One region of the Streptomyces sp. NPDC050085 genome, then DNA from elsewhere that is predicted to be linked to it. Evidence: predicted binding sites of a transcription regulator. Region 1 holds the regulator's gene; the other holds the start of a gene.
What was found. The regulator HrcA, encoded in region 1, represses chaperone genes, less so after heat shock. The targets are predictions, from matches to a motif close to TTNGCACTCNGNNNNNCNGAGTGCNAA.
Positions count from the first base shown of each region.

Region 2: a site for HrcA is predicted at 2,340-2,366, ahead of groES (co-chaperone GroES). Genes of this name have one in related genera too.

Region 1 is NZ_JBITJZ010000002.1:118,128-124,434, reverse strand. Features, by position in the region: gene ACIBUY_RS08975 (SpoIIE family protein phosphatase) at 1-113, shown strand, start outside; gene hemW (radical SAM family heme chaperone HemW) at 141-1,373, shown strand; gene ACIBUY_RS08965 (DUF3097 domain-containing protein) at 1,430-2,248, opposite strand; gene ACIBUY_RS08960 (MBL fold metallo-hydrolase) at 2,283-3,032, opposite strand; gene hrcA (heat-inducible transcriptional repressor HrcA) at 3,174-4,190, shown strand; gene dnaJ (molecular chaperone DnaJ) at 4,191-5,324, shown strand; gene ACIBUY_RS08945 (nitronate monooxygenase) at 5,503-6,307, shown strand, end outside.
Region 2 is NZ_JBITJZ010000002.1:772,452-778,758, reverse strand. Features, by position in the region: gene ACIBUY_RS11865 (polysaccharide deacetylase family protein) at 1-749, shown strand, start outside; gene ACIBUY_RS11860 (polysaccharide deacetylase family protein) at 746-1,615, shown strand; gene ACIBUY_RS11855 (hypothetical protein) at 1,818-2,096, opposite strand; gene groES (co-chaperone GroES) at 2,511-2,819, shown strand; gene groL (chaperonin GroEL) at 2,932-4,560, shown strand; gene ACIBUY_RS11840 (SDR family oxidoreductase) at 4,630-5,403, opposite strand; gene ACIBUY_RS11835 (multicopper oxidase family protein) at 5,439-6,307, opposite strand, start outside.

The DNA of each region.
Region 1 (6,307 bases):
GCGCGGGGCTCACCGCGCCGCTGCTCGCCGAGCGGATCCGGCGCCTGGTGCACGCCTTCGCGGACAGCCCGCCGGACGACGACCTCGCCCTGCTGGTGCTGCAGGCCCAGTGAACCCCGGGGAGGCTGGACAATGGGGGCATGCCTTCCGCACTCCCCGACGGCGAGCCCGTCCCCGCCGACGGTTCCCTGCCCGCCGCGGCCCTGGCCGACGCCGCGTCGCGTCCCCTCGGCTTCTACCTCCACGTCCCGTACTGCGCCACGCGCTGCGGGTACTGCGACTTCAACACCTACACGGCGACCGAGCTGCGCGGTACCGGAGGCGTCCTCGCCTCCCGTGACAACTACGCGGACACGCTGGTCGAAGAGGTGCGCCTGGCCCGCAAGGTGCTCGGGGACGACCCCCGGCCCGTGCGGACCGTCTTCGTCGGGGGCGGTACGCCGACGCTGCTGGCCGCCTCCGATCTCGTACGCATGCTGACGGCGATCCGCGACGAGTTCGGCCTGGCCGAGGACGCGGAGGTGACGACGGAGGCGAACCCGGAGTCCGTGGATCCGGCGTACCTGGCCGAGCTGCGGGCCGGCGGCTTCAATCGCGTCTCGTTCGGGATGCAGAGCGCGCGACAGCACGTACTGAAGGTCCTCGACCGTACGCACACGCCCGGGCGGCCAGAGGCGTGCGTCGCCGAGGCGCGGGCCGCCGGGTTCGAGCACGTGAACCTCGACCTGATCTACGGCACGCCGGGGGAGACGGACGAGGACTGGCGGGCGTCCCTGGACGCGGCCATCGGGGCCGGGCCCGACCACGTCTCCGCGTACGCGCTGATCGTCGAGGAGGGGACGCAGCTCGCTCGGCGGATCCGCCGTGGCGAGGTGCCGATGACCGACGACGACGTGCACGCCGACCGGTACCTGATCGCGGACGAGGTGCTGTCGGGGGCCGGGTTCGACTGGTACGAGGTGTCGAACTGGGCCACGTCCGAGGCGGGCCGGTGTCTGCACAACGAGTTGTACTGGCGGGGGGCCGACTGGTGGGGGGCCGGGCCCGGGGCGCACTCGCACGTGGGCGGGGTGCGGTGGTGGAACGTGAAGCATCCCGGGGCGTATGCGGGGGCGCTGGCCGCGGGGAAGTCGCCCGGGGCCGGGCGGGAGGTTCTCGCCGATGAGGACCGGCGGGTCGAGCGGATCCTGTTGGAGCTGCGGTTGAAGGACGGGTGTCCCGTGTCGTTGCTGAAGCCCGCGGGGCTGGCGGCGGCCCGGAAGGCTGTCGCGGGTGGGTTGTTGGAGGGGGCGGCGTTCGACGCGGGGCGGGCTGTGCTGACCCTGCGGGGGCGGTTGTTGGCGGACGGGGTTGTGCGGGACCTGGTCGACTGAGTTCGCCTGCTCGCGCCCACGCGGCGGAGCCGCATATCGGCACAGCCCCGCGTCCCTTACGGGGCCGTCACGAAGTCGATCAATTCCTCCACCCTGCCCAGGAGTTCCGGCTCCAGGTCCTTGTACGTGTGGACCCGGGACAGGATGTGCTGCCAGGCCTCGCCCGTGTTCGCCACTCGCCAGCCGAGTGCGCGGCACACGCCCGTCTTCCAGTCCTGGCCGTGCGGGATGCGGGGCCAGGCGTCGATGCCCACCGAGGACGGCTTCACCGCCTCCCAGATGTCGATGTACGGGTGGCCGACGACCAGGGCGTGTGCGCTCGTCACCGACTGCGCGATCTTCCATTCCTTGGTGCCGGGGACCAGGTGGTCGACCAGGACGCCGAGGCGTGCGTCGGGGCCCGGCGCGAACTCGGACACGATCGCCGGGAGGTCGTCGACGCCCTCGAGGAACTCGACCGCGACGCCCTCGATGCGCAGGTCGTCGCCCCAGACCCGCTCGATGAGTTCGGCGTCGTGCTTTCCCTCTACGTAGATGCGGCCGGCCCGGGCCACGCGGGCGCGGGCGCCGGGGACCGCCACCGAGCCCGACGCGGTGCGGGTCGGCCGGGCGGGGCCGCCCGCTGAAGGGCGTACGAGGGTGACGGGCTTGCCTTCGAGGAGGAAGCCGCGCGGCTCCATGGGGAAGACCCGGAGCTTGCCGAAGCGGTCCTCCAGGGTCACTGTCGGGCCCTGCGCCGTCTTCTCGACGCGAACCACCGCTCCGCAGAAGCCCGTAGTGACCTCCTCGACAACGAGGTCCTGGTCCGCCGGGACCTCGGGGGCCGGCTTGTTCCGCTTCCACGGGGGAGTCAGATCGGGGCTGTACTGGCGCATTCGGCCGACGATAGGAGAAGCGCGCAGGTCCCGGCTACGACACGCCGAAACGTGACGCCAGTGTGGCGCGCTGCTCGCGGACGAACGCCGCATTCACCACCGAACCGTGCCCGGGGACGTAGACCGCGTCCTCGCCGCCCAGGTCCAGGAGGCGGTCGAGCGCGGCCGGCCAGTGGTGCGGGGCCGCGTCCGGGCCCGCCTGGGGTTCGCCCGACTCCTCGACCAGGTCGCCGCAGAAGACGATCTCCCGGGTGCCGGGGACGCCGGGGACGCCGGGGACGAGGACCGCGAGGTCGTGGCCCGTGTGGCCCGGGCCGACGTTCGCGAGGAGCACCTGCAGGCCGTCGCCCAGGTCGAGCGTCCACTCCCCGCAGACCCGGTGGCGCGGTGTGACCAGGGTGTCGACGGCCTCGGCGGCCGCGTCCGGGTCGACGCCCTGACGTTCCGCGTCGACGCGGAGTTCGTCGGCGCCGGTCGCGAAGACGGTGTCGATGCCCGCGGCCCCGTAGACCTCGACGCCCGAGAACGCGGCGGTGCCGAGGACGTGGTCGAAGTGCGGGTGGGTCAGTGCGACATGGGTCACTCGCGCGTGTGGTCCGAGGAGGCGCTGGGCGTCCGTGCGCAGCCGGGAGCCTTCACGCAGTGTGGATCCGGTGTCGATCAGCAGGGCGGCGCCGTCGCCGACGACGAGGCCGGTCGTGCAGTCCCAGCCGGGCAGCCGGACCCGCCCCACGTGCGGTGCCAGCTCTTCCCATCCCGTGGACTTCCAGTCGATGCCGTGCATGTGTCGACGCTAGCGCCCTTGCCGGGGCCGTACCCGTCGGCCGTACACTGAGCCGGGGACGACTGGCACTCACCCGCAGCGAGTGCCAATCAGGTGCCGGACAGCAGGTGCCGGACAGGAAGACGCTGGAGGTGTGCGCCCGTGCTCAGTGAACGCAGGCTCGAAGTGCTGCGCGCCATCGTCCAGGACTACGTCGGCACCGAGGAGCCGGTCGGTTCCAAGGCGCTGACCGAGCGGCACAGTCTCGGCGTCTCGCCGGCGACCGTGCGCAACGACATGGCGGCCCTGGAGGACGAGGGGTTCATCGCCCAGCCGCACACCAGCGCCGGGCGCATCCCCACCGACAAGGGGTACCGCCTCTTCGTCGACAAGCTCACCGCGGTGAAGCCGATGACGGCGCCGGAGCGGCGCGCCGTGCAGAACTTCCTGGAGGGCGCCGTCGACCTGGACGACGTCGTCGGCCGGACCGTGCGGCTGCTCGCGCAGCTGACGCGGCAGGTCGCGGTCGTGCAGTACCCGTCCCTGACCCGCTCCACCGTGCGCCACTGCGAGCTGTTGTCGCTCGCGCCCGCCCGTCTGATGCTCGTACTGATCACGGACACCGGGCGCGTGGAGCAGCGGATGATCGACTGCCCGGCGCCGTTCGGCGAATCGTCCCTGGCGGACCTGCGGGCCCGGCTCAACAGCCGCGTCGCGGGCCGTCGCTTCGCCGACGTGCCGCAGCTGGTGCAGGATCTGCCGGAGGCCTTCGAAGCGGAGGACCGCGGCACGGTCGCGACGGTGCTCTCCACTCTGCTGGAGACGCTCGTCGAAGAATCCGAGGAACGGCTGATGATCGGCGGCACCGCCAATCTCACCCGCTTCGGACATGACTTTCCCCTCACCATCCGACCCGTCCTCGAGGCTCTCGAGGAGCAGGTCGTCCTCCTCAAGTTGCTTGGTGAGGTGGGGGATTCGGGCATGGCCGTACGGATCGGTCACGAGAACGCCCATGAGGGACTCAACTCCACGTCCGTCGTGTCGGTCGGCTACGGTTCGGGCGGCGAGGCAGTCGCCAAGCTCGGCGTGGTCGGACCGACCCGCATGGATTACCCGGGAACGATGGGAGCAGTACGCGCAGTGGCACGTTACGTCGGACAGATCCTGGCGGAGTCGTAAGTGGCCACGGACTACTACGCCGTACTCGGCGTGCGCCGCGACGCTTCCCAGGACGAGATCAAGAAGGCCTTCCGGAGGCTGGCCCGTGAGCTTCACCCGGATGTGAATCCGGACCCGAAGACTCAGGAGCGCTTCAAGGAGATCAACGCCGCATACGAGGTCCTCTCCGACCCGCAGAAGAAGCAGGTCTACGACCTGGGGGGCGACCCCCTGTCGCAGTCCGGCGGCGGGGCCGGCGGCTTCGGGCAGGGCGGGTTCGGGAACTTCTCGGACATCATGGACGCGTTCTTCGGGACGGCGTCGCAGCGTGGGCCGAGGTCCAGGACCCGTCGCGGCCAGGACGCCATGATCCGGCTCGAGGTCGAGCTGGACGAGGCCGCCTTCGGCACCACCAAGGACATCCAGGTCGACACCGCTGTCGTGTGTACGACCTGTAGTGGGGAAGGTGCCGCGCCGGGGACTTCCGCCCAGACCTGTGACATGTGTCGCGGGCGGGGCGAGGTTTCGCAGGTCACGCGGTCCTTCCTCGGGCAGGTCATGACCTCGCGGCCGTGTCCGCAGTGTCAGGGCTTCGGGACCGTGGTGCCGACGCCCTGCCCGGAGTGCGCCGGTGACGGTCGCATCCGGTCGCGGCGGACGCTGACCGTGAAGATCCCGGCCGGTGTGGACAACGGGACGCGGATCCAGCTCGCCGGCGAGGGCGAGGTCGGGCCCGGTGGCGGTCCGGCCGGGGATCTGTACGTCGAGATCCATGAGCTGCCGCATCCTGTTTTCCAGCGGCGCGGCGACGATCTGCACTGCACCGTGACCATCCCGATGACCGCGGCCGCTCTCGGTACGAAGGTGCCGCTGGAGACGCTCGACGGGCTCGAGGAGATCGACATCCGGCCCGGCACGCAATCGGGCCAGTCGGTGCCGCTGCACGGGCGCGGCGTCACGCATCTGCGGGGCGGCGGCCGGGGCGACCTGATCGTGCACGTCGAGGTGATGACGCCGCAGAAGCTCGACCCCGAGCAGGAGCGGTTGCTGCGCGAGCTGGCGGCGCTGCGGGGTGAGGAGCGGCCCACCGGGCAGTTTCAGCCGGGGCAGCAGGGGTTGTTCTCGCGGTTGAAGGATGCGTTCAACGGGCGTTGAGCCGGTGAATTCGGGGCTCGGGGGTGTTTCCCCCGGGCCCCTTTTCGCGGCTATTGGGGTGCCTCGGTCTGTGGGGTGCCGAGTGCTGGTTTCGTCGTGGCTGGTCGCGCAGTTCCCCGCGCCCCTGATAGCCGACCGCTGATTCGGACGTGCGGGCCGCACATGGCACGATGCCGGTATGTCCTCCTCCGCACTGAGCGATCTCTGTCCCTGTCCGATCGTGCAGGCCCCCATGGCGGGCGGTGCTTCCAGTCCCGCGCTCGTGGCTGCCGTGTGTGAGGCGGGTGGGCTCGGGTTTCTCGCTGCCGGGTACAAGACCGCCGACGGGATGTACCAGGAGATCAAGCAGGTGCGCGGGCTGACCGGGCGGCCCTTCGGCGTCAATCTGTTCATGCCGCAGGCCGAGTACCCCGGTGCAAGCACCGGCTCCACTGGAGCGGCTCGCGCCGCGCACTCTGTTGCGGCCAGTGTCGAGGTCTACCGGCACCAGCTCGCCGGGGAGGCCGGCTGGTACCAGACGCCGCTGGGGGATCCCGACAGCGGGCGCGACGACAATTTCGACGCCAAGCTCGCCATTCTCGTGGACGATCCGGTGCCGTTGGTGACCTTTACGTTCGGGTGCCCGAGCCGCGAGGTGATCGACTCGCTGCGCGGCGTGGGCACGCTCACCGCCGTCACCGTGACCACCGTCGAGGAGGCCCTCGCCGCGCAGTGGGCGGGCGCCGACGCGGTGTGCGTCCAGGGCATCGAGGCGGGCGGCCACCAGGGCACGCACCGCGACAACCCCGAGGCCGACGGCAGCGGCGTGGGACTGCTCGCGCTGATCGCCCAGGTGCGCGAGGTCGTGTCGCTGCCGATCATCGCCGCCGGCGGGATCATGCGGGGCGCGCAGGTCGCCGCGGTGCTGGCGGCCGGGGCCGATCTGGCGCAGTTGGGCACCGCGTTCCTCGTGACCCCGGAGTCCGGTGCGCCCGCGCTGCACA
Region 2 (6,307 bases), 650 kb from region 1:
CGTACGCCACCAAGCTCAAGGCCCAGCAGGCGCACCGGATCGCCGCCGCCAAGCGCTGGGGCCTGGGCAAGGTGCCGCTGGCCGCGCCGAAGCCGCCCGCGAAGAAGCCCGTCATCAAGCCGCGCAAGGGCTTCGAGGTCGACGACCAGGCCGCGCTCGGTCTGCCGCCGGTCTTCACGACGATCCCCACCAAGGACCGGGTCGTCTTCCTCACCATCGACGACGGGGCCGAGAAGGACCCGGCGTTCCTGAAGATGATGAGCGACCTGCGGATCCCGTACACGGCGTTCCTGACCGACGCCGAGGTCAAGCCCGAGTACGACTACTTCAAGAAGGCGCAGAGCCTGGGCGTCACCCTCAACAACCACACGCTGCACCACCGCTACATGCCGGGCCTGTCCTACGCGCAGCAGAAGCACGAGATCTGCGGCATGCAGGACGTCATCGCGCAGAAGTACGGCAAGCGCCCGACGCTCTTCCGCCCGCCGTTCGGCAACTACAACCAGGACACCCTCAAGGCCGCGAAGGCCTGCGGCATCAAGTACGCGCCGATCTGGAACGCCGAGGCGTTCGTGGACCGTATGGACTACCGCGAGTGGGACCGGGACATCCATCCGGGCGACATCATCCTCACGCATTTCCGCGGACGGTCGGACTGGAAGGGCACGATGCCCGACATGATCCGCACGTTCATGAAGTACGTCACCGACAAGGGATACGCGGTGGCCCGCCTGGAGGACTACCTGTGACAACTCCGTGGGCGGGGGCGGCCGTTCGGCGGACCGGGGCGCGGCTTGTCGGCTGCGCCCTGGCCGTCGCGCTGCTCACCGGGTGCGCGCAGTCCGTCGACCCGATCGAGCGCATGGGCAGAAAGGCCGCACAGAAGGTCCGGCACCATCCGCGACCCGGTGCGGCCGGTGCCCCGGCCCCCGACGCCCACCGCCGGTGGGGCCTTGCGGCCCCGCTGGCCCGGGCGCCGAGACCCCCCGCCCACCGGGTGCTCCCGCCCCGGGCCGCCGGTGCGGTCCCGCCGGTGATCGACCGCGTACCGACCCGCGACAAGGTGGTCTTCCTCACCTTCGACGACGGGGCCGAGAAGGACCCCCGCTTCGTCGACATGGTCCGCGACCTGCGGCTGCCGATCTCGATGTTCCTCACGCACTCCGTCGCGGGCCCCGGCTACGACCACTTCGGCCGGCTCAGTGCCCTGGGGGCGGGCGTCGAGAACCACACCCTCACGCACCCGTTCCTGCCCGGCCTCGGTTACGTCGAGCAGCACGCGGAGATCTGCGGCCAACAGGACCGCCTCAAGGGCCGGTTCGGCACGGCCCCGCGGCTGCTGCGCCCGCCCTACGGCAACTACGACGCGGACACGCTCCGCGCCGCGGGCGCCTGCGGCATCGACGCGATCGTCCTGTGGCGCGCCTCGATGCAGATCAACGACCTCCGCTACGCCGACGACGGCGACCGCCTCCACCCCGGCGACATCGTCCTGACCCACTTCCGCGGCCCGGGCGACCTCAAGGGCACGACGCTGACCGAGATGACGACGCGCATGCTCCGCCGGATCCAGGAACAGGGCTTCACGGTGGGGAAGTTGGAGGACTACGTGTGACGCTCCGCTGGGGGCGGGGTCCTTCGGGGCCGGGCCGGTGGGGCGGCGGGTCGGCTTTCGGGTGCGGCGCCGTCGTGGCCGGTCGCCTCAACTGGTCGCCTTGAGGGGCGCGGGGAACTGCGCGCTCAGCCCCTACCGGCTCGCGCCCGGGAGTGAACCGAGACCCCCGCGGCGAGAAGCCGGATCGGGGCGCAGCCCCGTCTCAGCCGACCAGGGCGCCGAGGCCGATGACCACGGCGGCGGCGATCTGCATCCCCGCCGTGACGGGCAGTCGCACCCGCTCGGTGACGAAGGTGAACGCCGACGCGGCGATCAGCGCCGCGAGCCCGGCGTACGTCCATGCCACCGCCGTGGCGGAGGCATCCGCACCGAACAGCCAGACAGCGGCCGCGGCACACGCGACCGCGTCCACGCACAGCACGAACAGGCTCAGCGCGATGTCGCCCGCGACGGACTTGGGCGTGCGGTAATGACCGGCCATGCCAGGACCCTCGTACGGAACCCCGGACTCCACGCGCCCCGTTCCCGTACCGAGATCAAGCCGTGCCCCGACAGGGGCGCGGGGAACGGCGCGAGCAACCACGGCGAAGCCGCACGCGCGTCGAGGACCGAAGGCCCCACGGCGCAGGCGGCCACCCACCCGAGAACGCACGCCCGACAGCACGCCAGAACCCCGCACCGAGCCGCAGCCCCGCCCCGAAATCCCCCGCCGCGACGGAGGCGATTAGCAGTCCGCTTGACCGAGTGCTAATCCCGGTCATAGTCTCGGCTCTGGCACTCCCCACTGGAGAGTGCCAGACAGCGACGGGCAGGTCCGGCACCCGCGACGACGGATCCACCTGGTCGCCACCCCAGACTGTTAACCCCGTAGATCTCCGAAGGGGGAGACCGGATCGTGACGACCGCCAGCTCCAAGGTTGCCATCAAGCCGCTCGAGGACCGCATTGTGGTCCAGCCGCTCGACGCCGAGCAGACCACGGCCTCCGGCCTGGTCATTCCGGACACCGCGAAGGAGAAGCCCCAGGAGGGCGTCGTCCTCGCCGTGGGCCCGGGCCGCTTCGAGAACGGCGAGCGCCTTCCGCTCGACGTGAAGACCGGCGACATCGTGCTGTACAGCAAGTACGGCGGCACCGAGGTGAAGTACAACGGCGAGGAGTACCTCGTCCTCTCGGCTCGCGACGTGCTCGCGATCGTCGAGAAGTAATCACCTCGAAGCGAATGCTTTGAAGAGCTGCGCCCCTGGTCCCCGCTGAATGCCGGGCGGCGAGGGGCGCAGCTTCATTAACCCAGCTTTTCGAGAGGGCTGAACCGCTCCCATGGCGAAGATCCTGAAGTTCGACGAGGACGCCCGTCGCGCCCTCGAGCGCGGCGTCAACAAGCTTGCCGACACGGTCAAGGTGACGATCGGCCCCCGCGGCCGCAACGTCGTCATCGACAAGAAGTTCGGCGCCCCCACCATCACCAACGACGGTGTGACCATCGCCCGCGAGGTCGAGGTCGAGGACCCGTACGAGAACCTCGGCGCGCAGCTGGTGAAGGAGGTGGCGACCAAGACCAACGACATCGCGGGTGACGGTACGACCACCGCCACCGTGCTGGCCCAGGCCCTGGTCAAGGAAGGCCTGCGCAACGTCGCCGCCGGTGCCTCCCCGGCCGCCCTGAAGAAGGGCATCGACGCCGCGGTCAAGGCCGTGTCCGAGGACCTCCTCGCGACCGCCCGCCCGATCGACTCGAAGTCCGACATCGCCGCCGTCGCCGGTCTGTCCGCCCAGGACACCCAGGTCGGCGAGCTCATCGCCGAGGCGATGGACAAGGTCGGCAAGGACGGTGTCATCACCGTCGAGGAGTCCAACACCTTCGGCCTGGAGCTCGACTTCACCGAGGGCATGGCCTTCGACAAGGGCTACCTGTCCCCGTACTTCGTCACCGACCAGGAGCGTATGGAGGCCGTCCTCGACGACCCGTACATCCTGATCCACCAGGGCAAGATCGGGTCCATCCAGGACCTGCTCCCGCTCCTGGAGAAGGTTATCCAGGCCGGTGGCTCCAAGCCGCTGCTGATCATCGCCGAGGACGTCGAGGGCGAGGCCCTGTCGACCCTGGTCGTGAACAAGATCCGCGGCACGTTCAACGCCGTCGCCGTGAAGGCCCCGGGCTTCGGTGACCGCCGCAAGGCGATGCTGCAGGACATGGCCACCCTCACCGGTGCCACCGTCATCGCCGAGGAGGTCGGCCTCAAGCTCGACCAGGCCGGCCTGGACGTCCTCGGCACCGCGCGCCGCGTGACCATCACCAAGGACGACACCACGATCGTCGACGGTGGCGGCAACCACGACGACGTCGTCGGCCGGGTGAACCAGATCAAGGCCGAGATCGAGAACACGGACTCCGACTGGGACCGCGAGAAGCTCCAGGAGCGCCTCGCGAAGCTCGCCGGCGGCGTCTGCGTGATCAAGGTCGGTGCCGCGACCGAGGTCGAGCTCAAGGAGAAGAAGCACCGTCTGGAGGACGCCATCTCCGCGACCCGCGCCGCGGTCGAGGAGGGCATCGTCTCCGGTGGTGGCTCCGCGCTCGTCCACGCCGTCAAGGTCCTCGAGGGCAACCTCGGCAAGACCGGCGACGAGGCCACCGGTGTCGCGGTCGTGCGCCGCGCCGCCGTCGAGCCGCTGCGCTGGATCGCGGAGAACGCGGGCCTCGAGGGCTACGTGATCGTCTCCAAGGTCGCCGAGCTCGAGAAGGGCTCCGGCTACAACGCCGCGACCGGCGAGTACGGCGACCTGGTCAAGGCCGGCGTCATCGACCCGGTCAAGGTCACGCGCTCCGCCCTGGAGAACGCCGCGTCGATCGCCTCCCTGCTCCTGACGACCGAGACCCTGGTCGTCGAGAAGCCGGCCGAGGAAGAGGCCGAGGCCGGTCACGGTCACGGCCACGGTCACTCGCACTGACCCCAGCCGTAACCGGCCGAGGCCCGGCTCCCCGTCGCGGGGAGCCGGGCCTCGGCCCTTTTCGCGGGTCTACTGCGGCCCGTACTTGCGTCCCGTCCGCGACGTGATCCCGCCGAGCAGCGCGCGCGGCGTCACCTTCACCACGCCCATCAGCGCCTTGTACCGCGGATCCGGGATCGACAGCGTCCTGCCCCGGTTCAGATCGGCGAGCGCCGACGCCACCAGCTTGTCCGCGTCGAGCCACATCCACTTCGGGATGTTGTCCGTGCCCATCCCGGCCCGCTGGTGGAACTCCGTACGGACGAAGCCCGGGCACAGCGCCATCAGCCGCACCCCGCTGCCCGCCAGGTCCTTCGCCGCGCCCTGCGTGAACTGCACGACCCACGCCTTGGACGCCCCGTAGGTGCCGCGCGGCACGAACGCCGCGACCGACGCCACGTTGACCACCCCGCCGCGCCCGCGCTCGCGCATCACCGAGGTCGCCGCCGACGTCAGCCGCAGCACCGCCTCGCAGTGCACCTTCAGCATGGTCAGCTCGTCGGCCATGGGGACTTCCAGATACTGCCCCTTGTTGCCGAACCCGGCGTTGTTCACGAGCAGATCGACCGCGTTCCTACGGTCCTCGAGCCGCTCCTCGACGGCCGCGATGCCGGTGTCCGTCGCGAGGTCGGCCGTCAGCACCTCGGCCTCGATGCCGTGCCGGTCGTGCAGTTCGGTCGCCTGTTCCTGCAGCCGCTTCGTGTCGCGCGCGACGAGCACGAGGTTGTGGCCGTCCGCTGCGAGGCGCCGGGCGAACGCGGCGCCGATGCCCGCGGTGGATCCCGTGATCAGTGCCGTTGTCATGCAACAAGGTTAGTGACGCCGGTCAGTGCTGCCGGTCAGTGCTGCATCGGCTCCGCACCCTGCCCCCGGTCGACGACCACGAACTGGCCCATCATCCCCATGTCCTCGTGCCACAGCAGATGGCAGTGGTACATGTACGGCGTGTGCGGATCGGCGAACTCGGGGCCGCCGTCGAACCGCAGCGCCAGCCGCACGCTCGCGTCGCCCGGCACGAACACCGTGTCCTTGCGGCCGCGCAGCTCGGGCGGCGGCTCCCGCCCGTCCACTGAGACCACCCTGAACTGCACGCCGTGCACATGGAAGTTGTGCGGCGTCCCGTTGCCGTTGTGCACGGTCCAGACCTCCGTCGTGCCACGGGTGACGACGTCGTCGACGCGGTCCATGTCCATGCGCCGGTCGTTGATCTTTCCCATCCCCAGGTCGAAGTAGCGCCCGCGCACCGCGTCCCCCGGCTCGGGCAGCTTCAACTCGCCCAACTGGGAAGGGAGTTCGGGGGAGTGGCGGAGCGTGGCCGCCGCCCGCAGCTGCAGCACGTCGAAGGAGTCGCCCCCACCGGGGAAGTGCCGCACGTCCCCGTCGCGCGCCGGAGGGAAACTGCGCAGCACGGTCCGCTCGCCCGGCGCCATCCGCACCACGACCTCGGCCCGCTCCCCGGGCGAGAGCCGGATCCGGTCCACCGTCGCGGGCCGCTCGAGCAGCCCCCCGTCCGTCCCGACGACCGCGAAGTCCCGCCCACCGGAACCGCCTGAACCGCCTGAACCGCTGGAACTGTCGGTGAACCCGAAGTCGTACGTCCGCTCCGTCGACGCGTTCAGCAGCCGCAGCCGTACGCGCTCGTCGTGCACGACCTCGTACGGGTCGAGGGTCCCGTTGGCGAGGGTCCGGTCCCCGAGGAAGCCGTCGT